Sandaracinus amylolyticus: one gene and its partner. The main gene of each other region encodes a partner of the protein of the gene in region 2 in a complex. Links are inferred from orthologs where the notes say so. Each region holds a gene or a part of one and is shown on either strand. Other genes may lie near its edges.

Evidence for each region.
Region 1: DB32_RS13305 (region 2) and DB32_RS09805 share a complex: the UniProt entries of both Escherichia coli proteins name them as parts of the 2-oxoglutarate dehydrogenase (OGDH) complex. The link is inferred for Sandaracinus amylolyticus from one-to-one orthologs.

Annotation. Positions count from the first base shown.
Region 1 is NZ_CP011125.1:2,331,216-2,345,732, forward strand. Bases 5,134-8,084 are described here. They hold DB32_RS09805 (dihydrolipoamide acetyltransferase family protein), read right to left. Parts: upstream 7,319-8,084; coding sequence 5,948-7,318; downstream 5,134-5,947. Other genes in these bases: DB32_RS09800 (PEGA domain-containing protein), read left to right, coding at 5,134-5,846; DB32_RS09810 (hypothetical protein), read left to right, coding at 7,494-7,679; DB32_RS09815 (tellurite resistance TerB family protein), read left to right, coding at 7,719-8,045. Outside these bases: DB32_RS09770 (MFS transporter), read left to right, coding at 1-268; DB32_RS46555 (hypothetical protein), read left to right, coding at 330-620; DB32_RS09775 (methyltransferase), read right to left, coding at 571-2,055; DB32_RS09780 (hypothetical protein), read left to right, coding at 2,113-2,322; DB32_RS09785 (hypothetical protein), read left to right, coding at 2,376-2,963; DB32_RS09790 (hypothetical protein), read left to right, coding at 2,971-3,387; DB32_RS09795 (WD40/YVTN/BNR-like repeat-containing protein), read left to right, coding at 3,384-4,691; more of DB32_RS09800, read left to right, coding at 4,740-5,133; DB32_RS09820 (S16 family serine protease), read left to right, coding at 8,116-9,999; DB32_RS09825 (hypothetical protein), read left to right, coding at 10,052-10,810; DB32_RS09830 (hypothetical protein), read left to right, coding at 10,992-11,765; DB32_RS09835 (hypothetical protein), read left to right, coding at 11,812-12,357; DB32_RS09840 (hypothetical protein), read right to left, coding at 12,358-12,882; DB32_RS09845 (glutathione peroxidase), read left to right, coding at 12,976-13,716; DB32_RS09850 (AAA domain-containing protein), read right to left, coding at 13,735-14,517. UniProt on the Escherichia coli protein: E2 component of the 2-oxoglutarate dehydrogenase (OGDH) complex which catalyzes the second step in the conversion of 2-oxoglutarate to succinyl-CoA and CO(2).
Region 2 is NZ_CP011125.1:3,158,701-3,173,725, forward strand. The notes cover bases 7,752-11,210. They hold DB32_RS13305 (2-oxoglutarate dehydrogenase E1 component), read right to left. Parts: upstream 10,889-11,210; coding sequence 7,952-10,888; downstream 7,752-7,951. Outside these bases: DB32_RS13255 (hypothetical protein), read right to left, coding at 1-47; DB32_RS13260 (leucyl aminopeptidase), read right to left, coding at 40-1,530; DB32_RS13265 (hypothetical protein), read left to right, coding at 1,776-2,024; DB32_RS13270 (ComEA family DNA-binding protein), read left to right, coding at 2,068-2,580; hisG (ATP phosphoribosyltransferase), read right to left, coding at 2,586-3,275; murA (UDP-N-acetylglucosamine 1-carboxyvinyltransferase), read right to left, coding at 3,298-4,563; DB32_RS13285 (hypothetical protein), read right to left, coding at 4,662-5,333; DB32_RS13290 (ABC transporter permease), read right to left, coding at 5,330-6,259; DB32_RS13295 (rhomboid family intramembrane serine protease), read right to left, coding at 6,288-7,013; DB32_RS13300 (Hsp20/alpha crystallin family protein), read left to right, coding at 7,280-7,696; DB32_RS13310 (acyl-CoA dehydrogenase family protein), read right to left, coding at 11,351-13,048; DB32_RS13315 (hypothetical protein), read left to right, coding at 13,103-13,732; lnt (apolipoprotein N-acyltransferase), read right to left, coding at 14,085-15,025. UniProt on the Escherichia coli protein: E1 component of the 2-oxoglutarate dehydrogenase (OGDH) complex which catalyzes the decarboxylation of 2-oxoglutarate, the first step in the conversion of 2-oxoglutarate to succinyl-CoA and CO(2).

The DNA of each region.
Region 1 (14,517 bases), 830 kb from region 2 along the record:
GTTCGCGTTCCCGATCGTCAGCGGCATGACCGCGGGGCGCGCGCGCGACGAGGAGCGCGGCTCGGCGATGTCACTCTTCAGCGCGATCTTCGACGCCGGGATCTTGTTCGCGAGCCCGATCTTCGGCGCGCTCGCGGACGCGACCTCGCTGCGCACGACGTTCGCCGCCGCGGCGGTGGTGCCGGTGATCGGGGGCGCGCTCTTCTTCGTGTGGGACGCCCGCGTGCTCCCGCGGCGGGTCGAAAACGCTGTGATTTCGCGGGACTGAGCCCCCGCGGTCGGTCTCGTGCCCGCCGCGGTCGGCCACGTCGCCGCTGGGCGCCGTCTCGGTGCCGCTGCGCGCCGTCTCGGTGCCGCTGCGCGCGGTCTCGGTGCCGCTGTTCGTGCCAACGGTGCCGCCGTTCCGTGCAACGGTGCCGCCGATCGCGAAAACGGTGCCGCCGATCGCCAAAACGAGGGCGCCGATCGCGAAATCGAGGCCGGCAGTGGGGGCGCCGCACCCCACCGATCAGTTCCTCGGGGCCGCCGATCAGTTCCTCGGGGCCGCCGATCAGCTCCTCGGGGCCGCCGTCATGCTCCGCGGGGCCGCTGCGCGGCGCGGCGGACGATCAGCATCTTGATCCCACCGCGCGCGTCGACGCCGGGCTCGGTCACGAAGCCGGGCGGCAGCGTGCGCACGTCGAAGCTGCGCGGGAGCTTCAGCACGATCGCGCCCTCGAACGTCGCGATCAGCGGGCGCACGTCGAGCGCGAGATCCTCCGCGACGACACGCGCGCGATCGTAGTCGCGCCCGCCCCACGGCGGGTCGAGCACCAGCACGTCGGCGCGCTCGCGCGCGATCACGTCGTGCACGTCGCCGTGCACGAAGCGGATGCGCGACGCGACGTCGTAGATGCGCGCGTTGTGCGCGGCCATCGCGAGGCGCGACGTGTCGAGGTCGACCGCGATCACCTCGCGCACCTCGGGCCGCCGCGCGAGCGCGATTGCGATCGATCCGATGCCGCACGTGCCGTCGATCACCACGCCGTGCGCGCCCTCGGCGATGCGATCGGCGAGCGCCTCGGGCGTCGCCGAGAAGAGCCCTTCGTCGTCGGCCTGGATGCCGCGATCCCACCGCGAGAAGAGCTCGCGTCGACGCTCGCTCCGCGGGCGCCAGGGCGGCGCGGCGCGACCGGCGCGCAGCGGAGGATCGACGTGCACCCGCACGATCTCGCCGCCGAGCGGCAGGCCGTCGAGCTCGCGCAGCGCCCAGCGCGCCTTCGCGGCGGGGATGTCTCCGCGCCATCGCGAGGTGTCGAGCCACGCGGGGGCTTCCACGCGCACTCGCACCGCGCGCGCGGTGTCGCGCGGCATCAGTCGATCGACGACGTCGCGCGCGCGCTCGGCCGCGTCCTCCGCGTCGTCGCCGCGCGCGAGCGTCGCTTCGCGCGCGAGCGCGGCGAGCAGCGCGAGATCGTAGGCTGCGTCGTCGTCGTCGTCGCGCAGCGCGCCGAGCCCGAAGACCTCGGGCGCGACGAGATCGATCGCGCTCCAGCCCTCGTGCTGCGCGTGGCGCATCGAGAGCGACGCGACGCCTCCCTCCGCGCGCCGCAGCCACGCCGGGTGCACGCCGCCGAGGATCGGGCCCACGCGCGTCGTGACCCGCAGCGTGCGCGCGAGCAGGCGATCGGTGCGCGCCCGCCCCACGATGCGCGCGAGCGCGCGCGGCACCGAGATCGGCGAGGCGATGCCCTCGAGGTGGGCGCGCACCGTCGCCTCGATCGTGCGCACCTCGCGCGGCGCCGACGCGACGAGCGCCTCGAGCGCGTCCTCCGGCGCGTCGGGCGATGCCGCGAGCGCGATCGCCCGCGCGGTGTGCGCGACCACGCGCGGCGCGAGCGGATGCGCGGCGCCCCGCGCGAGCCCGGCGAGCTCGTCCCGTACCCGGGCCTCGCTCGCGCACCACGCGACGATCCCGTCGCCGATCCACCACGTGCGCGGACCGTCGAACGGCAGCGCGCTCGGCCGCGCCTCGAGCGGCATCCCGAGCTCCGCGATCACCTCGTCGTCGCGCACGGCGCGAGTCTGCCATGCTGCATCGCGCGCGTTCGCGCGGCATGCTCGTGCCCTCCGATGACCGCCGCGCGCGATGTCGACGACGTGATCACCGACGCGCTGCGCGAGCTCGGCCTGCCCGAGGATCTGCGCGACGAGGTGCGCGCCCGGGTGGACGCGCCCGACGAGACGTGGCGCACCTGCTGCGGCGGGTTCTGCGATCCCTGCGTGACCGTGATCGCGCGCGCCGTCGACCGCGTGCGCGCGCTGCGCCGGGAGCGAGGGTGACCCCGCCGCGGGGTTGCTCGAACGCCCGCCGGTCTCCTACGCTTGGGCTCTCGATGCGTGCTCTTCTTCCTGCGCTCGTGATCGCCCTCGCGGCGCTCGTTCCCGAGCCCGCTGCGGCGCAGGACGCACGCGGCGCCGTGGTGCTCGTCGTCGATCCCGGGCACGCGCGCATCAACCCGGAGCGGCTGCGCCGCACCATCGCGAGCACGCTCGGTCGGGAGCTGGTGCGCATCACCGATCCCCAGGCCCACGGCGCGACCGGCACGCTGACGATCGCGCACTCGGCGCGCGCGCGCTGGCTCGTGCGCTTCGACGCGACCGGCGGATCGGCGTCGACGGTCGCGGAGATCACGCGCCCCGGGCGCTACGACGAGACGATCGCGGACGCGGCGCGCCGCGTGATCGGCGAGGTCGAGGCCGCGACCGACGTGCGCTCGGCGCCGACCCGCCCCAACGCGCGCTCGGGCGCGGGCGCCGACATCTACGTCGTGTGGGTGGACGAGATCCTCGATCCGTTCGAGCACACGCCGCCTCCGCCGCGCCGCGAGATCGCGATCGCGTCCGAGGTGATCGATCCGTTCGCGCCGATCGCGGCGCGCCACCGCACGTTCTCCGAAGTGCTCGATCCTTGGGGACGCTGAGCCGCGCATGAGCCGCGCGCTCCGAATCGCCGGCGTGGGCTGCGGCCTGCTCGCGTTCGTCGCGACCTGCGCGACGTCGGTGGCCTGCTACGCGGTGCTGCCCGCGCCCGCGCGCGACGCGGCGCAGGGCTTCCTCGCGGACGTGCGCGCATCGCAGTGGCAGAGCGCGGTCCAGCGCACGAGCGCCGCGTACCAGCGCGATCACGACGCCGCGCGCCTGCAGCGCGAGGTCGAGCGACTGCCGCGCCTGGCGCGCCACACCGACGCGACGTTCATGAACGCGACGCTCGACGGCGAGACCGCGGTGCTCGACGGCGTGCTCGTCACGCCCGACGGCGAGGTGCCGATCGCGGTCGAGCTCGAGCACGACGCGGGCTATTGGTACGTGGACCTCGTCGTCGTACAGGGAGCTCCGCTCGAATGATGATGCGCGTGTCGTCGATCGCGCTGCTGCTCGTCCTCGCGCTGGCCGCTCGCGCGTCGGCGCACGGTCGCGAGCCCTCGCTCGGCGCGGTGACCTTCCATCCGACCGATCGCGATCACGTCGTGGTGCGCGCCACCTGGGGCTTCATCACGACGCGCGACGGTGGCGAGACGTGGACGTGGCAGTGCGCGGACGCGGTGCCCTTCGATCGCACCAACGAGGATCCCGCGATCGTGATGTTCCCGTCGCGCGCCCTGGTCGCCGCGACGTTCGACGGCCTGCACCGGAGCGACGAGGCGCAGTGCGCGTGGTCGACGCCCGAGACCGCGCCCGACGACGAGTACGTCGTCGACGTCGTGCAGGACCCGAGCGAGCCCCGCACCGCGTGGCTGATCACGTCGACGGGCACGACGCCCGACGAGGTGCGCCGCAGCGAGGACGAAGGGCTCACCTGGTCGACGATCGCGATCCCGCACCCGACCGCGCTGACCGATCGCATCCGCGTGGGGACGAGCGATCCGATGCGCGTGTACACGAGCGGCGCGATCCTGATGACCGACACCGAGCCGCGCCGCGGCGTGGTCCTGCGCAGCGACGATCGCGCGGAGACGTTCCGCGCGATCGAGATCCCGCTGGTCGAGGGCGAGCGCATCGTGCACGTGCTCGGCGTCGATCCGACGAACGCGGATCGCCTGTTCGCGCGGATGGTGCGGCCGGTCGCCGACGAGGTCCCGGAGCGCCTCTTGATCAGCGAGGACGGCGGCGACACGTGGCGCACGGTGCTCGAGATGCTCGAGATCGTCGGCTTCGCGATGAGCGCGGACGGCCGGACGGTGTGGGCGGGAAGCTGGGACGGCGGGCTCGCGCGCTCGACCGACGGCGGGCTCACGTTCGAGATGCTCGATCCCGCGCTGCGCGTGCGCTGCCTCGCGCAGCGCGAGGGCGAGCTCTGGGTGTGCGCCGACGATCGCACGACGGGCTTCGCGCTCGCGCGCTCGAGCGATGGCGGCGAGACGCTCGACGCGCTCTGGAGCTACGACGACGTGCGCAACGACGTCGGCTGCAGCGCGGACACGCAGGTCGGCGAGCGGTGCCCGATGTTCTGGCCCGACCTGGTGTTCGATCTCCAGGTCGACGCGGGCATCGTGCCCGACGCGGGCGTGACGACGATGGACGCGGGGAGCGGAGAGGGCGGCGGCGACGGGGGCTGCTCGTGCCGCGCCGGGCCGTCCACCCGCGCGCCGGGCGGGGCGCTCCTGCTCGGGCTCGCGCTGCTCGCGCTGCGTCGCGCCCGTCGCGTTTGACGCGCGCCCGAGCGCGAACGTACCGTCGCCCTCTCGGTGGAGGTCTTCATGCGTTCGCTCTCGCGCACCACGTTGGGTGCCCTCGTCGTCGCGCTCGTCGCGCTCGCGCTCGGGATCGCGAGCCCACGCGCCGCGGCGCAGGACGATCGCGAGCGTGCGCGCGTCGAGTTCCAGCGCGGCGTCGACGCGTACGGGCGCGCCGACTACCAGGTCGCGCTCGAGGCGTTCCAGGAGGCGTATCGCCTCGCGCCGCACCCGATGGTGCGCGTGAACATCGCGAACGCGTACGAGCAGCTCGATCGCCCGCTCGAGGCGCTGTTCCACTTCGAGCGCTTCCTCGCGGAGAGCACCGGCGCGTCGCGCGAGCAGCGCCGCGAGGTCGACGCGGCGGTGCGGCGGCTGCGCCAGCGCGTGGGCGAGCTCGATCTGCACGTCACGCCCGACGGCGCGGTGGTGACGATCGACGGCACCGAGCAGCGACGCGCGCCGATCGCCGAGCCGGTGCGGGTGGTCGCGGGCGATCACACGATCGACATCCAGCTCGACGGCTACCGCGCCGAGCGCCGCACCGTGACGGTCGCGGGCGGTCAGACCGCGCGCGTCGACGTGCGCCTCGCGCGCGCGGAGGCGGTCGTGGCGTCGGGCGTGGGCGCGTCTCCGGTCGAGGCGACGGGGACGGAGGCCGAGCCGGTCGTCGCGAGCACCGAGCCGGAGCCGGTCGTCGAGCCGATCGCGGAGCCCGAGCCGACGCCGCCGCCGAGCTCGGGCGGTGGGTTCCGGATCCTCGAGGGCGTGTGGGTCGCGGGCGCGATCACGATCGCGGCGGGCATCGCAGCGGGTGTGACCGGCGGGCTCGCGCTCGCGGCGAACGACGACTTCGAGCGCCACGTCGCGACGTACGAGGACACGAGCCTGCCCGAGGCGGTGCGCGAGCAGGCGCGCGTCGACGGGCGCGAGGCGGCGGACAGCGCGAGCACGCTCGCGGTCGTCACCGACGCGCTCCTGATCACGACGATCCTCGCGGCGGGCACGACCGCGTTCCTCCTGATCACGACGCAGGAGGGCGGGATGCTCGCCGACGAAGAGACCGACGTCGCCGTGGTCCCGATGGTCGGCGAGAGCGTCGCGGGCGCGATGGTGCTCGGCTCGTTCTGAGCGATCCGCGGACCCGATCCGACGGAACGAGAACGGCCCCGCGAGGGGCCGTTTTCGTGCGTTGGGGAGGGGGTCTCCAAGACCCCTCCGACAACCACGGCTCAGATCTCGAACTCGCCCTTCTCGAGGAGCTCGTTCACGCGGAACAGGAAGCCGTTCGCGACGACGCCGTCGACCACGCGGTGGTCGTACGAGAGCGCCATGTACATCACCGGGTGGATCGCGATCGTGTCCTGGCCGTCGTTCTCCACCACGACGACGCGCTTCTTGATCTCGCCGATGCGCAGGATGCCGACGTTCGGCTGCGAGATGATCGCGCCGCCGACGAGGTTGCCCTTGCGGCCCGGGTTCGAGATCGAGAACGTCTTGCCCGCGAGGTCGTCCGGCGTGAGCTTGCCGTCGCGCGACTTCGTCGCGATCTCGTCGATCGCGCGCGCGATGCCGCGCACCCGCAGCTCGTCCGCCTTGCGGATCACCGGCACGACGAGGCCCTCGTCGGTCTCCACCGCGATGCCGAGGTTCACGTCGCGGTGCTGCACGTACGCGTCCTCGAGCACGCGCGAGTTCATCACCGGGTACTCGCGCAGCGCGCGCGCGACCGCCGCCGTGACGAACGCGAGGAACGTGAGGCTCACGCCCTCCTTCTTCAGCGCGTCCTTGTGCTTGTCGCGGAGCGCCGAGGTCTTGTGCAGGTCGCACTCGGCGAACGTCACCACGTGGGGCGACGACAGCTTCGAGTAGACCATGTGGTCCGCGATGATCCGGCGGCGGCGCGAGAACGGGACGACCTTGTCGCCCGGCTGCTGCTGGTAGGGCGGGACCTTGAACGCGCTCTGTCCCGACAGGACGCGCAGCGCCTCGGCGAGACCGGCCGGCGCGGTGCCGGGGGCGGCGAGCACACCGGGCGACGTCGCCGCGGGACGCGGCGCGGGCGCGGGCGCGGCGACGGGCGCGGGGGGCGGCGGCGCGATCGCGGGCGCCGAGGGACGCGCGGGGGCCGCTGCGGGGCGCGCCGCGCTCGCGACGCGGAGCACGTCTTCGCGGGTGACGACGCCACCCTGGCCCGTGCCCTCGATCGAGCCGAGGTCGACGTCCATCTCGCGCGCGAGCTTGCGCACCGCGGGCGACGCGCGACCGGGCTCACCGCTGCTCGCCGGCTCCGCGACCGGCGCGGGCGCCGCGGGCGCGGCGGCAGGCGCCGGAGCCGCGGGGGCGGCCGCGACCGCGCCCGACGCGGTCTCGTCGATCTCGAGCAGGCGCGCGCCGATCGGCACGGTGTCGCCCTCGTTCACCAGCAGCTTCACGACCAGGCCGGACGCCGGCGCCGGGATCTCGCTGTCGGTCTTGTCGGTCAGGATCTCCACGACCGGCTGATCGCGCTCGACCCGCTGGCCTTCCTGGACCAGCCATTTTCCCACGGTCCCTTCGAGCACGCTCTCGCCGAGCGGAGGCATCACGACCGTCGTCGCCATTCGAGCTCCTCCTGCGCGCGCCCGCGGAATTTCGCCGGGCGCGTCGCGAACACCGCGGAAGCCGCGGAAAAAGGTGCCTGTCACTACCAGACTGCCTGGGGGCTTTCAACCGAGATGCCCACTGCTCGTGGCACGGCTTTGCGGTGGCTCTCGCCCCGACGCATCATCGCGCTCGATGGCCGATCTCGAGGAGCACGCATTCCGGCGCGATCGACGCTTCCTGGTGCGCCTCGTGGTGCTGCTCGTGCTCGGTGCGGTGGGTGGGCTCTGGGCCGTGAGCCACCTGACGTCGCGCTCGTTCGCCGGATGTGCCGCGCGCACCTTCGGCGGCGCCGACGAGAGCGCGCCCGCCTCGCCCTGACGCCCGGTGTAGACTCGCCGCCTTTCCCCAGGAGGACACGTGCTCGGCAACCTCGACAGCCAAGACCGCCTGCGTCTGATGAAGTTCGTGTGCTCCTTCGCGTGGGCCGATCTGCGGATCGCGGATCAGGAGCGCAGCTTCGTCCAGAAGATGATGCGCAAGCTCAAGCTGGACGACGCCGAGGCGAAGCAGGTCCAGCAGTGGCTCGAGCTCCCGCCGCGCGCGGACGAGGTCGATCCGAACGACATCCCGCGCGAGCACCGCGCGCTCTTCCTCGAGATGGCGAAGAGCATCGTCGGCGCGGACGGCGAGATCAGCGAGGAGGAGCGCGAGAACCTGGCGCTCCTCGAGCAGCTCCTGTCCTGATGCGGATCGCGTTCGCGCTCGCAGGGGCTCCGCGCGCAGCGCTCGAGACGGACGGCTTCGGAACACCGGCTTGAGCGCGCTCGATCCCGAGTCGATCGAGCGCGCGCTGCGCGCCGGGCGCGTCGAGCCGTTCGTGGTGCGGGCGGAGCGCGCCGAGGGCGTCGCGGCCCGCCGGTACGCGCGTGAGCTCGCGGCGCGCGCGTTCTCGCTCGCGGATCCGGGCAGCGTCGCGATCGCGCTGAGGGCGCGGGCCCGCGCCCTCGGGATCGAAGAGGCGGCGATCGGCGCGTGCGAGGAGACGCCTCCTCCCCACGCCGTGCGCGTGCCGCTCTTCGACGCGTCGGCGGGCGATGCGCTCGTGCGGATGCTGTGGATCGAGTTCGACCCTGCGGGCGGCGGCGGGGACCGACCGGCGCTGGGCGCGCGCGCGAGCGCGGCGTTCGCGGATGCGCTCGCGATGGCGGCCGAGCGGGCAGCGCCACCGCGCGCGATGGAACGCTTCCGGCTCGTCGCGGCGCGACCGCGCGCGCTCGAGGCCGTCGCGATCGACGGCGAGTCGCTCGGCGCGGCGGCGTTGGTGAGCGCGGTGTCGCTCTGGAGCGAGCGATCGACGCGCAGCGGGATCGCGGTGACCGGCGCGCTGCGCAGCGGCGTGATCGCGCGGGTGGGCGCGATCCCCGCGAAGGTGCGCGCGGCGCGCGAGGCGGGCTGCGACGTGATCGTGGTGCCCGCCGAGCAGGAGGACGAAGCGCGCGGCGCGGGCGCGGGCATCGAGGTGATCGCGGTGCGCACCGTCGAGGCGCTGCTCGACGCGACGCTCGTCGCGGTGCGCGCTCGTCGCGATCCCGAGCGCGCGGTGCGCGAGGCGCGTGCGCTCTTCGCCGAAGGATGGCGTGGATATCGCTGGCCCGCGATCGACGAGCGGCTCGCGCGCGTCGCCGGCACGCTGCCCGATGCGCGCCCCGACCTGCAGATCGAGACGCTCTCGCGCCTCGCTGCCGCGCGGCGTCACCTCGGCGATCCCGAGGGCAGCCTGCGCGTGCTCGAGAGCGCGCGCGTGATCGCGGAGAGCCAGGCCGACGCGGTCCCGGACGGGCCGCTCACCGCGCTCGAGCAGCAGCGCGCGATGACGGAGCTGAAGCTCTTCCGGTTCCGCGCCGCAGCCCAGGCGGCGCAGCGCGCGATCACGATCGCGCGCCGCGCGCGGCTGCGCGGTGAGCACATCAAGGCGCTCGGCTGCGCGGGGCTCGTCGAGATGGGGCGGCGGCGCGACGACGCGGCGCGCGCCTGCTTCGACGAAGCGCTCGCGCTCACGCTGCGTCACGCGCCCGAGGACGCGGCGCGCAGCCGGGTGTACCTGATGGAGGCGCTCGGTCGGCTCGGCCGCGACGCCGAAGCGCGCGCGATGTGGCGCGCCGCGATGCACGAGGTCGCGGAGGACGAGCCCGGCGCGCGCGGCAAGAAGGAGAGCTGGGTGCGCACCGGATGGGGCGGCGCGCTGGTCGCGCTCGCTCGCTGGTCCGAGGCGCGCGAGGTGCTCGACGTGCCGGCGGTGCACGAGGCGCTTCACGAGCATCCGCTGCCCGGGCTGCGCGCTCGACGTCACCTCGGGCTCGCGCTCGCGCGAGGCGACGATCGCGACGCGCGCGAGCGCGGGCTGCACCTGCTGGCGAGCTCGACGCTCGCGCACGGACGCGCGCTCGAGCCGGGGCTGCGCTCGCTGGCGCACGTCAACGTGCTCGTCGAGGCGGAGGTGCGCGTCGCGAGCGCACGGCTCGACGAGGACGCGACGGCGCGCACCCGCGCCGCGCTCGCGGCGCTGCCGACGTGGGGCGATGCGCCCCGATGGCTCGGCGCGGCCCGAGGGCGCGTGGAGCGAGCGCTGGCGAAGAGCAGCCCCGACGCGCTCGGCCGCGCGCTGCGCGAGCTCGTGGCGCGCTGCGAAGCGATCTGACGGCATTGAGTCCGGGGCTCGCATCGGGTAACTCCCTCCGCTCGCGTCTCCGATGTCCTCGCCCGACACGCTCTTCGCCGCTCTGATCGCGCTCCGCGACGCCGAGGATCCCCTCGCGCGACGCCACGACGTGCACTGGCGCGCCGTGGACGCGTGGCTGCGCGAGACGTGGCCCGCGGGCGGCGCGGACGCCGACGAGGCGCGCCAGGAGACGCTGCTCGCGATTGCGCGCAACGTGCGGACGATGGAGGCCTCGGTCCCGCTGCAGGCCGCGAAGTGGGTCTCGACGATCCACCGCCGCAAGAAGGTCGACGGCTTCCGGATGCGGAAGCGCGATCCGGTGCAGCGCGGGCTCGACCGCGGAAGCGAGAGCGAGGACGCGACGCCGCTGCTCGATCGCCTCGAGGGCGACGCGGGCGGCGATCTCGACGGCAACGCGCTGGAGCGCGTGCTCGCGACGATCGAGGATCACGTCGAGGCGGAGCTGCAGGCCACAGAGCCGAACGCGGCGAGCCGTCACCTCAAGCGCATGCAGGCGCGCGCGACGCTGCACCGCGCCGTGCTCGAGGCGGACTTCGACGCGATCGCCGCGGCGCTCGACGCGGGCGAGCCGCTCACGCGCGATCGCGTCTACAAGTGGGTCGAGCGCGGGCGGCCGTGGGTGCTCGCGGGACTCGATCGCTGGGTGCGCGAGTCGGGGGAAGGCTCGACCGCGTCCGACATCGCGGCGGCGGTGCGCGAGCTCGTGAGCGCGCGGCGCGCCGACGCGGGGAGGCCGCGGCCGTCGCGGCGACGCGGGGAGGGATCGTGAGCGCGTCAGTCGCACCGCACCCGCGGCGTCGGGAGCGCGCCATGCACGCCGTCGCCGCTCCGAGAGCCGCTCGTTCGCCCCACGCACCGGGATCGCCGGGATCGCGGGCCGGCGCGTCTCGGTCGAGCCGAGGTCGAGCGCGCGGGTGCGACGATCTGGCTGCCATCGAGGGAGCTGCGCGATGACGGACGAGCTGCAGCGAGCCTGGGAAGAGCGCGCGCGCACCGCCGCGGCGTGGCGAGAGGGAGACGCGATCGGGCCGGTGCTCGAGGCGCTCGCGCTCTCGGTCGCGCTCGAGGTGACGGGCGCGCTGCCCGACACGTCGCGCCGCGCGCGCGAAGATCTCCGCCGCGTAGGACAGCGCGCGCTGCTCCATGCGGGCGCCGAGCGTCGCGACGACGAGGACGAAGAGGAAGCGCTGCGCATCGCGCTCACGCTGGCGCGGGACGGGCTCCGTGCGCTCGCCGGCCGTGCGCCGGATCCCGAAGCCGCGCCGCGCTCCGAGCCCTCGCCGCGAGACGTCTCGCGGCTCCTCTCGGGCCGTCTCGATCCGTTCGAGGCCGCGAGCATCGCGCGCCGGATCCGTGCTTCGGCGCGCGCGCGCGAGGAGCTCGCGTGGGCGCTGCGGACGTCGGCGCGCCCCGACGGGACGCGCGCACCGCTCGTGCTCGCTGCGGCGGACGGGGAGCCGATGCGTGATCCCGCGAGCGGCCGGCGGGTCGCGCAGGTCGAGGACGCGCGCACCGGCGCGGCGCGCGTCGAGGTGTACGCGTTCGACGACGGACAGCTGGCCGCCTACGCGACGACCGACGCGCCGCTGCGGCTCGAAGGAGTGGGGCTGCGGACCACGTCGATGCAGCCGGGCTACTGGTCGGGCCACGCCGAGGGCGAGGGGGAGCTCGCGATCGCGCTCTTCGTCGGCGAGGAGCGCTTCGACCTGCACGTCGAGCGCTGAAGGCGCGCTCGACGGCGCGCGGAGCGGCGTCCATGTTCACCGCCGAATGCGCGTCAAGCTGCCCACCGTCTCCGCGCGATCCGAGGGCCTCGGCCTGCCGACGATCATGGACCGCGCGCTCGCGAGCCGGCACGGCGCGACCTACGTGCACCTCGCGGTGTTCGCGATCGACGTCGATCGCGTGCGCGACTCGCTCGACGACGTCGACTCGCCGCACCCGTTCGCGTGGGAGGTCTTCCTGCTCGAGCGCTACCTCGTCGATCGCCTCGATCCCGGCGACCCCGCGCACCGCGCGCTGATCGAGGACGCGGTGCTCGGCGTGCTCGAGGGCGAGCCCGGGGAGCCGGTGATGGGCTCGCAGCTCCCGTTCGCGGTGTGGGACGCGATCGCGCGCGGCGTGTGGCCCGACGACATGCGCGCGATGTTCCGCGGCTGGAAGGCGCGCCCGAAAGAGCTCGTCGCGGCGCTCGCGCCGCTCTGGGGCGACGCGGATCGCGTGACGCGCGAGCTCGCGCAGCTCTGCCTCGACACCCCGATGGAGCCGCCGCTCGCTCCGCCGACGCTCGAGACGCTGCGCGCGATGACCGGCTGATCAGCGCGCGACCGGAGGACGCGACGACGGGCGCCCCGTGCCCGGGAAGCGCGTCCCGATCGCCGGCGGACGGATCTCGTGCTCGCGCATCACGGCGACCGGATCGTGCGCGATCTCGACCTTCCTGCCCGCGACCATCGACGCGACGAGGTTCCCGGTCTCGACGGCCATGCGCAGCAGCGGGCTCGCCGCGGAGATCACCGTCACCGAGTGCCGGAGGTAGTCGCGCGGCCGCGCCCGCATCCGCGCGAGGTACGCCTTGCGCGCTTCGGTGTCGTAGGCCCGCACGCTGCGCCAGTCGTGGAAGATGAAGAGCCCGCCCGCCTCGGCGATCTCCTCCTTCCGATGGCGCAGCGCGAGGTCGATCCACGACTGCACGAGCTCGGCGTTCTCCGCGGTCGCCTGCTCCACGGTCGCCTGGAACACCAGCACCGCAGGATCGGTCCACCAACCGAGCCCGAAGCGCGCGTCGAACGCCTGCACCGGCCACGAATCGAGCGGTGCGCGTGGTGTCGGTGAAATCATGACTGTGCAGTCTCACATTTTGTCACGGGGTCCACCAGCCCCGCCTTGTCGCGCCCTTCCGAGGTCCCATGCGAGGGCGGAACGGAGGAGAGCATGGAGCCGATCGGCGAAGGTCAGCGCATCCCGGACCTCACGCTCCGCGTGCGCGAGAGCGGCCAGTGGAAGGACCTCACGACGCGCGAGCTGTTCGGCGGTCGCACCGTCGTCGTGTTCGGCCTGCCCGGCGCGTTCACGCCGACATGCTCGACGTCGCACGTGCCGCGCTACGAAGAGCTCGCGGGGGAGCTCGCGCAGCACGGCGTCGACGAGATCGTCTGCATCTCCGTGAACGACGCGTTCGTGATGGAGGCGTGGGGGCGCGATCAGGGCGTCGAGCGCGTGCGCCTCCTGCCCGACGGCAACGGGGATCTGACGCGCGCCCTGGGCTTCCTCGTCGACAAGCGCGAGCTCGGGTTCGGCCCGCGCAGCTGGCGCTACTCGATGCTCGTCGAGGACGGCGTCGTGAAGAAGCTGTTCGTCGAGAAGGAGATCGCGGGCGACCCCTACGACGTCTCCGACGCGGACACGATGCTGCGCTACGTCGCGCACGGCGCGTCGCCTTCGCCGCTCGACGTCGCGATGCTCACGAAGCCCGGCTGCACGCACTGCGCACGCGCGCGCGATCTGCTCACGAAGGCCGGGCTGCGATGGCAGGAGGTGCGCAGCACGCCGCGCCTGTTGCGCGCGATGGCGGGCGCCGCGACGACCCCGCAGATCTTCGTCGACGGCACGCGCATCGGGGGCGCGGATCAGCTCGAGCAGTGGCTCGCGAAGCGCGGGGAGCCCGCGGTGTAGCTGCGTCGCGGCGAGCGCTCACTCGCTCCACGCGCTGAGCCACGCGCCCGTGTGTTCGGCGTGGTGTACGAGCGCTGCGTAGTACGGATGCCGTGCGAGCGTCGCTGCGTCGCCGAGCACCAGCAGGAAGCGTCGCGCGCGCGTGACCGCCACGTTCGTGCGGCGCACGTCCTCGAGGAACCCGAGCTGCGCCTCGTCGTTGCTCCGCACGAGATCGACGACGATCGCGAGCTTCTCGCGCCCTTGGAAGCTGTCGACGGTCGCGATCTCGAGGCCTGCCGCGAGCTCGGGCTCGAGCGCGTCGCGCAGGAGGCGCACCTGCGCGTGATAGGGCGTGATCACACCGACGTCGCTCGGCGCGACACCGCGCGCGATCAGTCGACGCACTTCGTCGGCGATGCGCTCGGCGTTGCCGGGGTTGCGCGTGCTCGGGTCGTCGGCCTCGCGAACTTCTTCCCAGCCGCGCCCTGCGGTGTCGACCAGCACGAACGGGCCTTCGCGCGACGGGTCGGGCTCGATGCCCGGCAGCTCCTCGAGGCGCGCGGTGCGCACGTCCTCTGCCGTGATGAGCACGGCGCCGTAGGTCGCGTCGTTGGGGAACGCCATCAGCGCTTCGTGCATGCGGTGCTGCACACGCAGCGTCGTCACCACGCGCGCATCGCTCTGCGTCGCGGCGATGCGCTCGAAGAACGTCGACCCGAGCCCGAGATCGAGCGCCTCGCGTGCGATCACCGTCGGCGGCAGCTGGTGCGGATCGCCCGCGAGCGTCGCCTTCGGCGCGCGGAGCAGCGCGACGAGCGC
Region 2 (15,025 bases):
CCTCCGATCAGCGCGACCGCGATCGCGAGCCGACGACGTTCACGCACTCTCGCCGAGCGCCTCGAGGAAGCGCACCGCGGTCGTCACGCCGAAGCCCGTGCCGCCCTTGGGCGCGGTGCCATGCGGACGATCGAGGAACGCCGGGCCCGCGATGTCGAGGTGCATCCACTTCGACTGGCCGATGAACTCGCGCAGGAAGAGCGCCGCCGTGATCGAGCCGCCGTACTGCTCGCCGACGTGCTTCATGTCCGCGATGTCGCTCTTGAGCAGCTCGCGGAGCTCCTCGTCGAGCGGCATCCGCCAGAACGTCTCGCCCTCGGCGTCCGCGGCCTTCTGGTAGCGGCTCGCGAGCTCGTCGTCGTTCGCGAAGAGACCCGCGCGCCACGGACCGAGCGCGACCATGCACGCGCCGGTGAGCGTCGCGTGATCGATCAGGTAGTCGGGCTCGATCTCGCGCGCCGCGTACGTGAGCACGTCGGCGAGCACGAGGCGGCCCTCGGCGTCGGTGTTGATGATCTCGACGGTCTTGCCGTCGAGGCTCGAGAACACGTCACCGGGCCGGTACGCCGCGGGGCCCGTCATGTTCTCCGTCGCGCCGATGAAGCCGTGCACCTCGACCGGCAGACCGAGCCGCGCGCACGCGACGAGCACGCCGATCGTCACGGCCGCGCCCGCCATGTCGCACTTCATGTCGACCATCGACTTCGGCGGCTTGATGCAGAGACCACCCGAGTCGAACGTCAGGCCCTTGCCGACGAACACGATCTTCTTGGCGCCCTTCTTCGCGCCCGCGGGCTTCCACGCCATGTGCACGAGGCGCGGCTCCTCGGCGCTCCCGCGGTTGACCGCGAGGAAGAGGTTCATGCCGAGCTTCTCGATGCCCTTCTTGTCCCAGACCTTGCAGCTCAGGCCGTGGGCCTCGGACTGCGCGCGCGCCGCCTCGGCGAGCGCGGTCGGCGTGAGATCGTTCGGCGGCGCGTTCACGAGGTCGCGCACGAAGTTGATCGTCTCGCCCAGCGCGGTGCCGCGACGAAGCGCGTCCTTCGCGCCGGCTGCGCTCTTCGCGACCGCGATCTTCGCGGTCTCGGTGCGGCGCTTGGGGAGGCGATCGCCGGTCAGATAGCGCGTGTACTTGTAGCTGCCGGTGATGAGCCCCTCGGTCGCGACGCGCACAGCGCGCTCCTCGTCGGGCACGTCCTCGGGCAGCACGAGCGCGACGTGGTGATAGCGGCTCGCCGCCTGCGCGGCCTTCACCGCGATCGAGCGAACGTCGCGCTCCTTGCGCTCGCCGTCGCCGAGACCGAGCACCAGCACGACGGGCGCGCCGAGGCCGCTCACCGTGACTCGGAGCGACTCGCCCGTCTTGCCCGTGAAGTCTTCGCGCTTCGCCGCCGCCGCGAGCGCACCGTCCGTCGCCTTGTCGAGCTGCTTGAAGACGGTGTCCTTGCCGAGTTGACCGGCGCGCACGCCGATGGCGAGGAGATCCGCCTTGATCTTGGTGGGCGCGTCGGTGGTGAGGCTGACCTTCATGATCCTCCGGAGAGCGTGCGGGGCAATCGCCGCGCGGTCCCCCCGGCGCTCGGCGCGCGCGATGGTGCCACGGTGCGCTCGCAGTCTCAAGAGACGAGGGCAGCTGACGGCCGCCATCCCTCCGCCACCGATCCCGCCAGATCGGCTCGCGTTTTCCTTTGTTTTCTCACACCGCGGGAGCGGATCGCGAGTTGCGAAGGAGACGAGCACGCCGCGCGATGGCGGCGAGAGGAGGTCGAATCGAAATGGAGAGCGCCAGCAGCAGGTCGCCGCTCGTCGTCTACACGATCGTGGAGCGCGAGCGCGACGGGAAGAAGTTCTGGGTTCGTATCGGAGCCGCGTTCCGCAACCGCGACGGGAGCCTCAACGCGTTCCTCGATGCGGTGCCGGTGAACGGCACGATGCACATCCGCGAAGCGCGCCCGTGGAACGAGCGCGACGCCGGCGAAGTGCCGCACGACGATCTCGCGGTCGCGGACGCGCTCGCGCAGTGAACGAGAGCACGACTGCCTCGCTCGTCGAGCATGGCAGTCGAGAGTGTCAGTCGAAGAGAAAAGAAAAAGGAGAGTCGGAGTCATGGAAAAGCAGAATCGTTCGATGTTCGGAATGGGCCTCGTGCGCGCGACGATCGCCGCGCTCGCGATCTCCACGCTCGCGGCGACGCCGCATGCCGATGCGCAGCGACGTCAGGTCGCGACCGCGCAGACCAGCGCCTCGCGCGCGCCTGCCGCTGCGCCCGCGACGGCGAGCGCCGAGGGGGTGGTGAACATCCAGACCGCGAGCGTCGAGGAGCTGCAGCGGCTGCCCGGCATCGGGCCCTCGAAGGCACAGGCGATCGTCGCGTTCCGCGAGCGCACAGCGTTCCGCCGCGTCGAGGACATCTTGCGCGTGCGCGGCATCGGTCGCGCGACCTTCCGCCGCCTGCGCCCGATGATCACGGTCACCGGCCCCACCACGCTGACGCAGGACGTGCGCTCGCCGCGTCGCGCGCAGTCGTCCGAGGACGCCGCGGACGCGGAGAGCGAGTCGGAGCCCGACGGCGAGGAGTGACGGAGTCAGCCCGCGGATCGCGAGGCTCGGCGCGTGCCGGGGCTCGCGGTCCGCGCGTCCGTCGTCGCGGCGCGCGCGGGCTCGAGCGCCGCGAGGATCGGCGCGATCGCGTCGCGCTTGAGCTTGAGCGCGGCGCGGTTCGCGACGACCACCGAGGACACGTCGCAGATGGTCTCGAACGTCACGAGCCCGTTCTGACGCAGCGTCTCGCCGCTCTCGACGAGATCGACGATGACGTCGGCGAGCCCCGTGATCGGCGCGAGCTCGACCGAGCCCTGCACGAAGATGATCTCGACCGGGATCCCACGACGCGCGTAGTGCGCGGCCGCGATGTTCGGGAACTTCGTCGCGACGCGCAGCGTACGCGGCGGGGCAGGGCGGTCGGGCAGCCCCGCGACCATCATGCGGCAGCGGCCGATCCCGAGATCGACGGGCGCGTAGAGGTCGTACTCGCGCTCGAGCAGCACGTCGCGACCGACGACGCCGAGATCCGCGGCGCCGTACTCGACGTAGGTCGGCACGTCGTCCGGCTTGAGCAGGAGGAACGACACGCCCGCCTCGCGATCCTCGCGCATCAGCGTGCGATCGTCGGCGAGCAGCGCCTCGCGACGCACGCCGACCTTCTCGAGCAGATCGGCGAGCGGCTTCAGGATGCGGCCCTTCGGGACCGCGATGGTGACGCCGCGGCCGCCCAGGGCGCGCAGCGTCGGACGCTTCTCAGGCACTGCCCTTGACCCTCTCGATGTCGGCGCCGAGCGCGCGCAGCTTCTCTTCGATGCGCTCGTAGCCGCGATCGATGTGATAGACGCGCAGCACCTCGGTCTCACCATCGGCGACGAGCCCGGCGAGCACGAGCGACGCGCTCGCGCGCAGATCGGTCGCCATCACGCGCGCGCCCTGCAGCTTCGAGGGCCCGTGCACGAACGCCGAGCGCCCACGGATGTCGATCCGCGCGCCCATGCGCACCAGCTCGGGCACGTGCATGAAGCGGTTCTCGAAGATCGTCTCGGTGATGACGCTCGAGCCGTTCGCCATGCACATCAGCAACATGAACTGCGCCTGCATGTCGGTCGGGAACCCGGGGTGCGGCTCGGTCGTGACGTCGACCGGCTTGAACGGCGGCCTGCCCACCACGCGGATCCCGCCCGCCTCGCGCTCCACGACGATGCCCGCCGATCGCATCTTCGCGCAGAGCGCCTCGATGTGATCGAACGTGATCCCCTCGAGCAGCACGTTCCCGCCGGTGACGGCGGCCCCGACCATGTACGTGCCCGCCTCGATGCGGTCCGCGATGATCGCGTGATCGACCGGGTGGAGCTCGTCCTTGCCCTCGATCGTGATCACGTCGGTGCCCGCCCCCTCGACGCTCGCGCCCATCTTGTTGAGCACGCACGCGAGCTCTTCGACCTCGGGCTCGCGCGCCGCGTTCGCGAGGCGCGTGCGGCCCTTCGCGAGCACGGCCGCGCACATGAGGTTCTCGGTGCCCGTGACGGTCGGGATGTCGAGGTGGATCTCCGCGCCCTTGAGGCGTCCGCTCGGCACCGTGACGTTCACGTAGCCGTGCGAGAGATCGATCTCGGCGCCCATCGCCTCGAGGCCCTTGAGGTGCTGATCGATCGGGCGCGCACCGATCGCGCATCCGCCCGGCAGCGACACGCGCGCACGGCCGTAGCGCGCGACCAGCGGGCCAAGGACGAGCACCGACGCGCGCATCTGCTTCACGAGCTCGTACGGCGCGTCGGGCTCGAGCACCGGCTTCGCGCGCACGGTGACGACCGGGGGATTCACGTCGACCTCGAGCCCCATGTGCTCGAGCAGCTTCGCCGTCGTGACGATGTCGCGCAGGTCGGGGACGTTGCGGAAGACGTGCTCGCCATCGGCGAGCAGCGCGGAGCAGAGGATGGGCAGCGCGGCGTTCTTCGCACCGCTCACGCGGAGCGTGCCGCGCAGCGGCGTGCCTCCGCGCACCTTGATGTTGTCCACGGTGCGGCTCCTCCGGTGAGGCCCACGATGGGCCGGGCTCCATGTAGCAACGCCGCGACGGGGCGAGCAACATTCCTCACGCGCGCGCCTTTGTTTTCTCAAGCGAGCGCGAGCCCGAGCAGGAACGAGCCGAACCCGAGGATCCACACCGTTCCCCACACGCGCGCTTGGGCGGCGACGAGCCGATCTTCCTCGTCGATCGCGCGGGTCACGAACGCGAGCGCGGCCACGATCCACGTCGCGAGGCCGAGCAGCGCGACCAATCCCCAGAACGGCGAAGGACGCGGGACGTCGCGCAACAGCTCGAGGTGCGCGGCGCGTCGCTCCGCCTCGCTCCGACCGGCGTCGACCGGGGGCGGCGGCAGCGCGGCCATCAGCGTCGCGATGTGCTCGTCGGCGCGCTCGAGGCGCTCCGCGTGAGGCACGTAGAAGCTCCGCGCGCCGAGGATCGCACCGCGCACCGAGCGCCACGCCGCGAGCGCGAGATCGCGATCCCCCGCGGCCTCTGCGCCTCGCGCGATCTCCGCGAGGCGATCGAGCGCGTCGGTCGAGTACGGATTGCCCGGCGCGTACCACCGCGCTGCGCGACGGTAGTGCGCGACCGAGGCATCGACGTCGCCGCGCTCGCGCAGTCGATCCGCCTCGACGAGCTCGGCGCGCGACGCGGTCACCACGCGCACGGCGAGCACCAGCAGCAGCACGCCCGCGATCCCGACCGCGCGTGCGATGCGCCGCGCCCAGCGCCCGTCTTCGCGCGCCGGCGCGGTCAAAGGAAGTCGCGCCTCCGGAACACCACGCACGCCATCACGATCAGGATCGCCGCGTAGAGCACGCCGTAGCCCATCGCCGACGCGACGTACTCGACGGGTCCGCCCGAGCCCTCGACGTGCTCGGTGAGCGCGCGATGCGGCGGCACGAAGAGGTTCAGGTTGGGCACCACCCACGCGAGCCCGTGCAGCAGATCGCGCACGCTCTCGGGCAGCACGTTGCTGCGCATCGTCGCCATCTCGTCGGCGGAGCGACCGACGAGCCACACCCCGACGGTCAGCACGCCCGTGAGGAACGGCGTCGAGAAGCTCGAGAAGAAGAGCGCCACCGCCGCCACGACGAGCACCTCGCCCACGTCGAGCGTGAGCGCCGCGAGCGTCGGTCCGACCGCGACGCCCGCGCTCTGCGCGACGCCCGCCGACGCCGCGAGCGCGACGAGCGAGAACGGCACGAGCACGCTCGTGCGATCCTTCGCCTTCCACAGCGCGAGCCCGAGCGCGATGCCGAGCACCACGGGCTCGACCACGAGCCACATCGCCGACGCGCCCGCCTGGATCGCAGCGAGCCAGAGCTGCATCGCGCCCATGATCGCGACGAACACGATCGCGGTGAGCGCGATCCCCGCGTACTTGCCGATCAAGAACTCGTGTCGTCGGATCGGCTTGGGGAGGATCACGTAGAGCGTCTTGCGCTCGATCTCCTTGTAGAGCAGCGACGAGCCCAGGAAGATCGCGACCACCACGGAGAAGAGCGAGATCGACGCGAGGCCGAGGTCGCGCACCACGCGCTCCTGCTGATCGAGCGAGAGCTCCGCGAGCGCGAGCGTGAAGAGCAGGAGCGCGGTCGCGAACCCGAGCACGCCGTAGAGCACGCGATCGCGCACCGCCTCGCGGAACGTGTTGATCGCGATCGCCCAGACGCGGCCCATCGGCCGCGCATCCTAGCTCACGTCGCGGTCAGTTGAGCCAGCGCGGACGCTCGTCCTCGCTCGACTGACCGCCGGGGATGACCTGCAGGTGCGACGCGCCACCGCGCCGCCGCGGCCCGTTGCCGCCCGCCTTTTTCGTCGGCTTCGCCGGGCGCTGCTCGATCCAGCGCACGAAGAGCACCGCGGCCGCGAGCGCGCCGAGCGCGATGAGCAGCGGCGTCGGCGTGCGCGCCCACATCGACTGGAGCGCGGTGACGACGAGGAACACGCCGAGCGCGTGCCACGCGCTCATCGCCGGCATGAACACGAAGTTCACCGGCGCGCCGCGCGTGATCACCGCGAACGCGCCCATCATCGCCCACGAGATCGCGCCCGCGCCCGCGGCCGGCACCGCGTAATCACGGAAGAGCAGCCCGAAGACGAGGGGCAGCACCGCCCCACCGATCACCGACACGACCACGAGCTGGATCGTGCGGTTGCGCCCCAGGTGCGACTCCGCCATCGCGCCGAACGTCCAGACGAGCAACAGGTCGATCGCGCGCGAGATCACCGCGCTCGAGCCCACGTACTCCACCAGCGGATACGTCGCCCACTGCCACGCCAGCGGCACGTCGAGCTCGGGCGAGAGCGCGAGCCAGTCGAAGAGCGGCAGCCCGATGAGGCCCTGCAGCAGGCTCTGCGCGACGAACGACGCGAAGAGCACCACGAGGATCACGCGGACGACGGGTGTGAGCGGCGGGAACGCGAACCTCATGCAGACACCCTCCGGGGAGCGATGGGGGAGCGGGACGAGCCCGAGCACCGACGCGCTTCACGAAGCGTTCCACGTTCGGCGCACGACGGCGAGCGCGACCTGTCTTGACCGCCCGATCGACATGCTTACCGTGCGGCTCGTCGCCCGAGGCGACGCCGAGGCCGAGCGAACAGCTCGCGAGTGCGGCGTCGACCGAGGGCAGAGCCAACCACGTGTGTCGACGCGCGGACGGGCGAGATCCGTCTCGCGCAGGGAGGAGTACGCCGATGCTGACCCGCTGGGATCCCTTCACCGAGATGAGCCGCCTCCAGGACGAGCTGTTCCGTTCTTCGTTCGCCCCGCGCGGTGCCGCGGCGACGCGCTCGACCTTCTCGCCCGCGGTCGACGTCTTCGAGGACGCCGACGCGATCTTCGTGCAGGCCGAGCTCCCCGGGCTGAAGCTCGAGGAGATCAGCGTGGGCGTCGAGAACGACGTCCTGACGTTCAGCGGCGAGCGCAAGAGCGAGCGCGAGGAGGGCCACTACCTGCGCGAGCGCTGGGTCGGCGCGTTCTCGCGCTCGTTCAAGCTGCCGCGCACCGTCGACGTCGAGAAGATCGAGGCGACGCTCAAGGACGGCATCCTCACCGTGCGCCTCCCGAAGCGCGAGAACGTGAAGGCGCGCCGCATCGAAGTGAAGAGCTGAGCCATCGCCGGAGTGCTCGTTCGCCGGTCCCGGACGGAAGCGCGCGACGCGCGCGTACGGTAGGGACCGGCGGGCGAGCCGATGTTCGAGTCCTCGCTGGAGTGCTCGTTCGCCGGTCCCGGACGGGAGCGCGCAGACGGTAGGTCCGGCGGGCGAGCCGATGTTTCGACGCGCGCGTTCGCGCGCCACCCAGAACGACGAAGCCCCTCTCGCCGCGAGGCGAGGGGGGCTTTTTCGTGCGCCTCGAGCGCGCGATCAGCTCGCGGTCGACGCGCGCGGACGCGTGCTCGCGCGCGCCGTCTTCGCGCCGATGTTCGCGAACGCTTCCTCGATCAGCTGCTGCTGCTCGAGCGCGTGCGCCTTGCCCGATCCGGTCGCCGGGCTCGCCGACTCGACGCGCGACACGCAGCGCAGCGGCAGCCGGTACTCGATCATCGAGGGCAGGCGCGCGTTCAGGAAGTACCACGCGCCGCTGTTGAACGGCTCTTCCTGCACCCACACGAGGTCGGTGCCGTCCGCGTAGACGCTGAGCACGTCGCGGATCTCCTCGGGGCGCAGCGGGTAGAGCTGCTCGAGGCGGATGATCGCGACGTCGTCACGGCCGAGCTTGTGACGGTACTGCGCGAGGTCGTAGTAGACCTTGCCCGAGCAGAGGATCACGCGCTTCGCCTTCTTCGGCGCGATCTCCGCGTCCCCGATGATGCGCTGGAAGCTGCCCGTCGCGAGGTCGTCGAGCGTGCACGTCGCCTCCGCCGCGCGGAACAGGCTCTTCGGCGACATCACGATCAGCGGCTTGCGCCAGGGGCGCACCACCTGACGGCGCAGCGCGTGGAAGATCTGCGCCGCGTTCGTGAGGTTGACGACCTGGATGTTGTCCTCGGCCGCGAGCGCGAGGAAGCGCTCGAGGCGCGCGCTCGAGTGCTCCGGGCCCGCGCCCTCGAAGCCGTGCGGCAGCAGCATCACGAGCCCGTTGAGGCGATGCCACTTGTCCTCGCCGCTCACGAGGAACTGGTCGATGATGACCTGCGCGCCGTTCGCGAAGTCACCGAACTGCGCTTCCCAGATCACCAGCGCGTCCGGCGAGTCGAGCGAGTACCCGTACTCGAAGCCGAGCACGCCCTGCTCGCTGAGCGGCGAGTCGTAGATCTCGAAGCGACCCTGGCCCTCGCCGAGGTGGTGCAGCGGCACGAACTCGTTGCCGGTGTTCGTGTCGTGGAGGACCGCCATGCGGTGCGCGAACGTGCCGCGCCGCGAGTCCTGCCCGGTCAGCCGGACGTTGTAGCCCTGCGCGAGCAGCGTCGCGTAGGCGAGGTTCTCGGCGACGCCCCACTTGATGCCGCTCCCCTTCTCGGCGGCATCGCGATACTGCTGCTGCACCCCGGCGACCTGGCGCATCAGCTGGTAGCCGTCGGGCACGTGCGCGAGCGTGTTGAGCAGCGGCACCAGCGTCGACTTCGCCACCGCGGTCGGCGCGTCGGGCGCGCTCGCGTCGGGGCCGCCCTGGTACGCCGTCCACACGCCGGTGAACGCGGAAGGCTCGTAGGTGCGCTTGGTCTCGCGGACCTCGTGGAGCGCCTTCGAGAGACGCTCGCGACGCTCCTGCATGATCGCGTCGGCCTCGTTCGGCGTGATCTTGCCGAGCTCGAGCAGGCGATCGACGTAGACCTGGCGGACCGTCTTCTTCGAGTCGACCGCGCGGTACATCACGGGCTGCGTGAAGCGCGGCTCGTCGCCCTCGTTGTGGCCGTACTTGCGGTAGCAGTAGAGGTCGACGACGACGTCCTTGCCGTAGCGCTGGCGGTACTCCGCCGCGAGCTTCGCGACCTGCGCGACCGCCTCGGGGTCCTCGCCGTTCACGTGGAAGACCGGGCAGCGCAGCATGCGCACGAGGTCGGTGCAGTAGCGCGTGCTGCGCGCGTCCTCGACCTCCGTCGTGTAGCCGATCTGGTTGTTGATCACGACGTGGATCGTGCCGCCCGTCGTGTACCCGCGGAGGTTCGCGAGGTTGAGCGTCTCGGCGACCACGCCCTGGCCGATGAACGCCGCGTCGCCGTGGATCAGCAGCGGCACGACGCGCTTGCGGTGGTGGTCCTCGCGGCGGTCCTGCTTCGCGCGGACGCGGCCCTCGACCACCGGGTTCACGAACTCGAGGTGGCTCGGGTTGAACGACAGCGTGAGGTGGACGTTCTTGCCCGCGAACTTGCGATCGCTCGAGTACCCGAGGTGGTACTTCACGTCGCCGCGGCCCTTGTACTTCTCGGGCTGCGCGTCCTCGAACGCCGCGAGCAGGTCGTGCGCGGGCAGCTCCATCACGTTGACGAGCACGTTGAGGCGGCCGCGGTGCGCCATGCCGATGACGACCTCGTCCGCGCCGTGCGCGGCCGACGTCTCGATCAGCAGCTCGAGCAGCGGGATCGTGCTCTCACCGCCCTCGAGGCTGAAGCGCTTCGTCTTCACGTAGGTCGTGTCGATGAAGGTCTCCCAGACCTCGGCCTCGGTGAGCTTGCCGAGCAGGCGCAGCTGCTGCTCGCGCGAGAGATCGACGTGGTTGAGCGTCGACTCCATGCGGTGCTGCAGCCAGTTGCGCTCCTCGGGGTCCTCGATCTGCGTGACCTCGGTGCCGATCGTGCGGCAGTAGGTCTCCTTGAGGCGCGCGACGATCTGCCGCAGCGAGAGCTGCTGGCCCATCGCCTGGAAGGTCGTCTCGGGGTCGACGTTCTCGAGGCCGAACGCCGACAGGTCGATGTCGAACGCGGGCTTCGGCGCGAGGCCGAGCGGATCGAGGTCGGCGAAGAGGTGGCCGCGCACGCGGTACGCGTTGACCATCGCGGACACGCGGCTCTGCAGCTCGGTGGCGGCGCGGGTCTCGGGGCCGGGGATGAACGAGCGGCGATCCGACGCCGAGCGCGCCGCCATCGCGGGCTGCGCCGCGGCCGCCGCTTGTCCGTTCGCGGCGTGCGCGCCGTTCGTCGCGGGCGCGGTGAGGGTCCCGACGGCGCTCGGCGTGAGCAGCGTGCCCACCGAGCTCGGCGCCGCGACGGCGCCCGCCGACGAGCGGCGGGGCGGGAAGGGATCTTCGTCGAGCGTGTCGAAGAACTTGCGCCATTCGGCCGGCACTGCGGCCGGGTTCTCGCGGTACTTGAGGTAGAGCTCCTCGACGAGTCCCTGGTTGACGCCGAAGTCGTGAGCCATCTCTAGCCTTCCTCGCTCTGCTTCTTCGCTCGCTGCGCGCGGCTTCCGCGCGGCTGGGCGAGAGGAATGACCCGGTTTCGCGGTCGTGCACGCGAAATCCGCCGGGGCGGTGGAACGTGCCGTGAGCCTGCACGGCGACGGAGAAACGGTCTGGATGGTACAGCCGCGGATCGCGATCGACCAGGGAACGGGGCGCGTTCCGTCGCCACGGTTCGCGGCGGCGGTGGGTGGGCCTCCGTGGGGTCGCCGAGGATGCGCGTCGAGCTCCATGAGCGACGCGATTTCATGAGCTTGCGCGAGGTCGGTCAGTGCGTGCGCGGCCGTGCGTCGAGCGTGCCCGGCCGGAGACCGTCCCACCTCTTCACGCGGCCGCGGCTCGCCTGCACGAACCTGCTCTGCACGCGCCGCCACCGGGGACGCGCGAGGCCGGTGCGTGCTCGCACCGGCCCCCGTCCGTCGCGCTCACACCGCGAGCGGCTCGTCGTTCGCCAGCGCGCGCAGATCCGCGACCGGCGTGTCCTCGACGAGATCGAACGGCGCGCGCGCGAAGCGCAGCGCCGCCGCGCGCGACCGCGCGTCGCGCTCGTTCCTCAGCGACCAGTCGGCGTGGTGCGCCAGCAGGAGCAGCTCCAGCGAGCGCCCCAGGGTCAGCGCGAACCGGCGCGCGCCGCCCTCGACGTCGAGCGGGCTCGACGAGTACGTCGACGCGAGCCACCCCAGCGCACGACGCACCGCGCCTCGCGCCCGCTCCGCGACCTCGCGCAGCGACGTGTCCGAGATCGTCCCGACGCGCGACTCCATCTCCTGCTCGAGCGCCGCCGCCACGTCGGGCCCGTGGCCGAGCGCGCGCAGCGTGTCGAGCGAGAGCACGTTCGTCGTGCCTTCCCAGATCGGCAGGACCTGCGCGTCGCGCAGCAGCACCGGCAGCCCGGTGTCCTCGACGTAGCCCGCGCCTCCGAAGCTCTCGAGCACCTCGCTCGCGACCGCAACCGCCTGCTTGCCGGTGACGAGCTTCGCGATCGGCGTGAGCAGGCGCGCGAGCAGGACGTCGCGATCGCTCGCCTCGCGCGCCTCGATGCGCCCGTGGAGCTGCACCACGAAGAACGCGAGCTGGAGCGCCGCCTCGTACTCCGCCGCGACGCCCGCGAGCGTGTCGACGTGGAGCGGCTTCTCCGAGAGCGGCGCGCCGAACGCGACGCGCTTCGTCGCGTAGTCGCGCGCCAGCGCGACGCCGCGCCGCATGCCGGCCACGGCCATCACCGTGTTCCAGGTGCGCGTGACGTTGAGCATCGGCGAGATGTACTTCGTGCCGCTGTCGAGCCCGATCACCGGGGTCGCGGGCGTGCCGTCGAGCGTGAGCTCCGCGGTCGGCACCTTGCGCGTGCCGAGCTTGTCCTTGAGGCGGTGCACCAGGATGTTGCGGAGGCGCCCGTCCTGATCGCGCGTCTCGACGTAGAAGAGCGCGAGGCCGCGACCGCCGGGTCCGTTGCCCTCGGGGCGCGCGAGCGTGAGCGACATCTGCGCGGTGGTCGCGGACGTGAACCACTTGCGGCCCCAGAGGCGCCACTGGCCGCTCTCGTCCTTCGTCGCGACGGTCTCGCTGCGGCCGACGTCGGATCCGCCGGTCGACTCGGTCATCCACTGGCCGCTCGTCCAGAAGCGATCGGGATCGCGCGACGTGAGGCGCGGCACCGCGCGCTCCGCGAGCACCGCGTTGCCCGACTCGAGCAGCGTGCGCGCCGCGCCGTCGGTCATCGCGAGCGGGCACGCGTAGATGTCCGTCGCGGGCCCGAAGAGGTGCACGAGCGAGAACTGGTGCACGCGCGAGAGCGCGCCGAGCCGACGCTCGTAGGCGGTCGCGACCAGGCCCTTCTCCGCGGCGATGCGCTCGGCGCGCTTCCACAGCGGCGAGACCTCGATGTGATCGATGCGGTTGCCCCACGCGTCCCAGTGGACGAGCTTCGGGTCGTTCTCGCGATCGTCGAGCTGCATCCGGTAGAGCTCGCCGCCGGCGAGCTCGCCCAGGTCGCGCAGCGCGGGCTCGATCGAGAGGAGCGCGTCGCGGGGGACGATGCGGGCGAGCAGCGAGCGGAGCGGGCGATCCTCGTCGTACTGGTTGCCCAGCGCGGGCGGAGGCTGGTTGAACGGCGTGACCTTCATGCGAGAAGGGAGCGTACGCGCGTGCGCGGGTGGGTGCTATCTTGGCGTCCCCGCATGGAGCGCGATCTCGCCGGACGCTGTGGCAGCTGCTCGTTCTTCATCTCGTACCGCGAGACGGAGGACGGCGCGCAGGAAGGCGAGTGTCGGCTCGGGTGCTGGGTGCCGCCGCTCCGCGACGACAACACGTGCTCGCACTTCAAGCAGCGCGGCACGTCGTTCGACGGAGCGCTGAAGCGCAAGGTCGCGGCGGGCACGCCGCGGCGGATGCGCGAAGAAGAAGCGCGCGCGAGCGAGCCGAAGAAGCCGCTGCCGCAGGAGATCGACATCGACATGGACCAGGACGAGTTCCGCCGGGTGCTGCGCGAGGTGCTCCTCGAGGAGCTGGGGGTCGGCGACGTCGCGATGGGCGATCGATGGCGCGGCGGCGAGATGATCCTCAAGCCGGGCAAGGACGGGACGCAGCCGAAGAGCGTCCCGCTCGATCAGTTCTTCCACAAGATCGTGATGCTCCGCGACAAGCTGCGCGTGCTCGAGCAGAAGGTGAACTCGAGCAAGGGCCTCGCCGACGACGAGAAGGTCCAGCTCCAGCAGTACATCACCGCGTGTTACGGCTCGCTGACGACGTTCAACGCGCTGTTCCGGGATCGCGAAGACTACTTCGTGGGGCAGGGCACGAAGGAGTAGAGGTCTCGGCGGGAGGCGCGAGGGGGTGGGTCCGGCGGAGCGCCGGTCGAGGCTCGTGTGGGGCGTCGCGCGTGTCCGCGGAGCGCCGGTCGAGGCTCGTGTGGGGCTCCGCGCGCGTCCGGGGAGCGCCGGTCGAGGCTCGTGCGGGGCGTCGCGCGTGTCCGCGGAGCGCCGGTCGGGGCTCGTGCGGCGCGTCGTGCGGGTACGCGGAGCGCCGGTCGGGGCTCGTGCGGCGCGTCGCGTGTGTCCGAGGAGCGCCGGTCGAGGCTCGTCTGGCGCGTCGCGGCCGCGCGTGGTGTCGTTCGTGAGGCGCTCCCGCTGCGCCGCGGCGCACGCGGGGCGGGCCGAGACGTCAACGTGGCGCGCCGCGCCGACGCGCGAGGGCCATCGCGAGGTACACGCCGAGCAGCGCGGGCGTGACGAGGTCGCCGAAGCGCACCCACGGGGTCGGCGCGCCGTCGAGCAGGCGCACCTCGGCGACGAACGACGTGCGCACGAACGGCGCGGTGCGGCCCGCGTCCTCGCCGGTCGCGAGCACGAGGCCGCTGATGCCGGTGTTGACCGCGCGCACGAGATCGCGGCGCGTCTCGACCGCGCGCAGGCGCGCGAGCATGTGGTGCAGGTGCGGCGCGCTCGTGTCGCCGAACCACGCGTCGTTCGTGAAGTTCGCGAGGAACGACGGGCCCCGCGCCGCGGTCAGGCGCGCGTGCTCGACGAGGAGATCCTCGTAGCAGTTGAGCACCCCGACGCGCGCGCCCGCGATCGGCACGACGCCCTCCGCGACGCCGTGGGTGAAGCCTCGTCGCACCACGCGCTGCAGCGGCGGGAGGAAGTCCCAGAGCGGCACGTACTCGCCGAACGCGAGCAGGTTCACCTTGTCGTAGATGCCGGTGACGCGGCCCTCGCGCGCGAGACCGATCACCGAGTTGTAGCGACGCCCCGGGGCCTCGGTGAGCGCGCCGAAGAGGATCGGGCCGCGCACTCCGTCGGTGAGGATGCGTCCGATCGCGCGCACGTCGCGGCCGGGATCGTGCGGCAGGTACGACGGGTACGAGCTCTCGGGCCAGAGCACGAGCTCGACGCCCTGCGCCTCGAGCTCGCGCGTCATGTCGCGATGCAGGCGCAGGTGCGCGTCGCGCAGAAACGGGTCGTGCTTCTCGCGCACCCCGAGGTTCGGCTGGACCACGCCGACGCGCAGGCTCGGCGCGGCCTCGCGCTGCGCTTGGATCGCGTCGATGCGCCACGCGCCGTAGGCGTACGGCGTCGCGATCACCAGCGCCGCCACGATCGCGA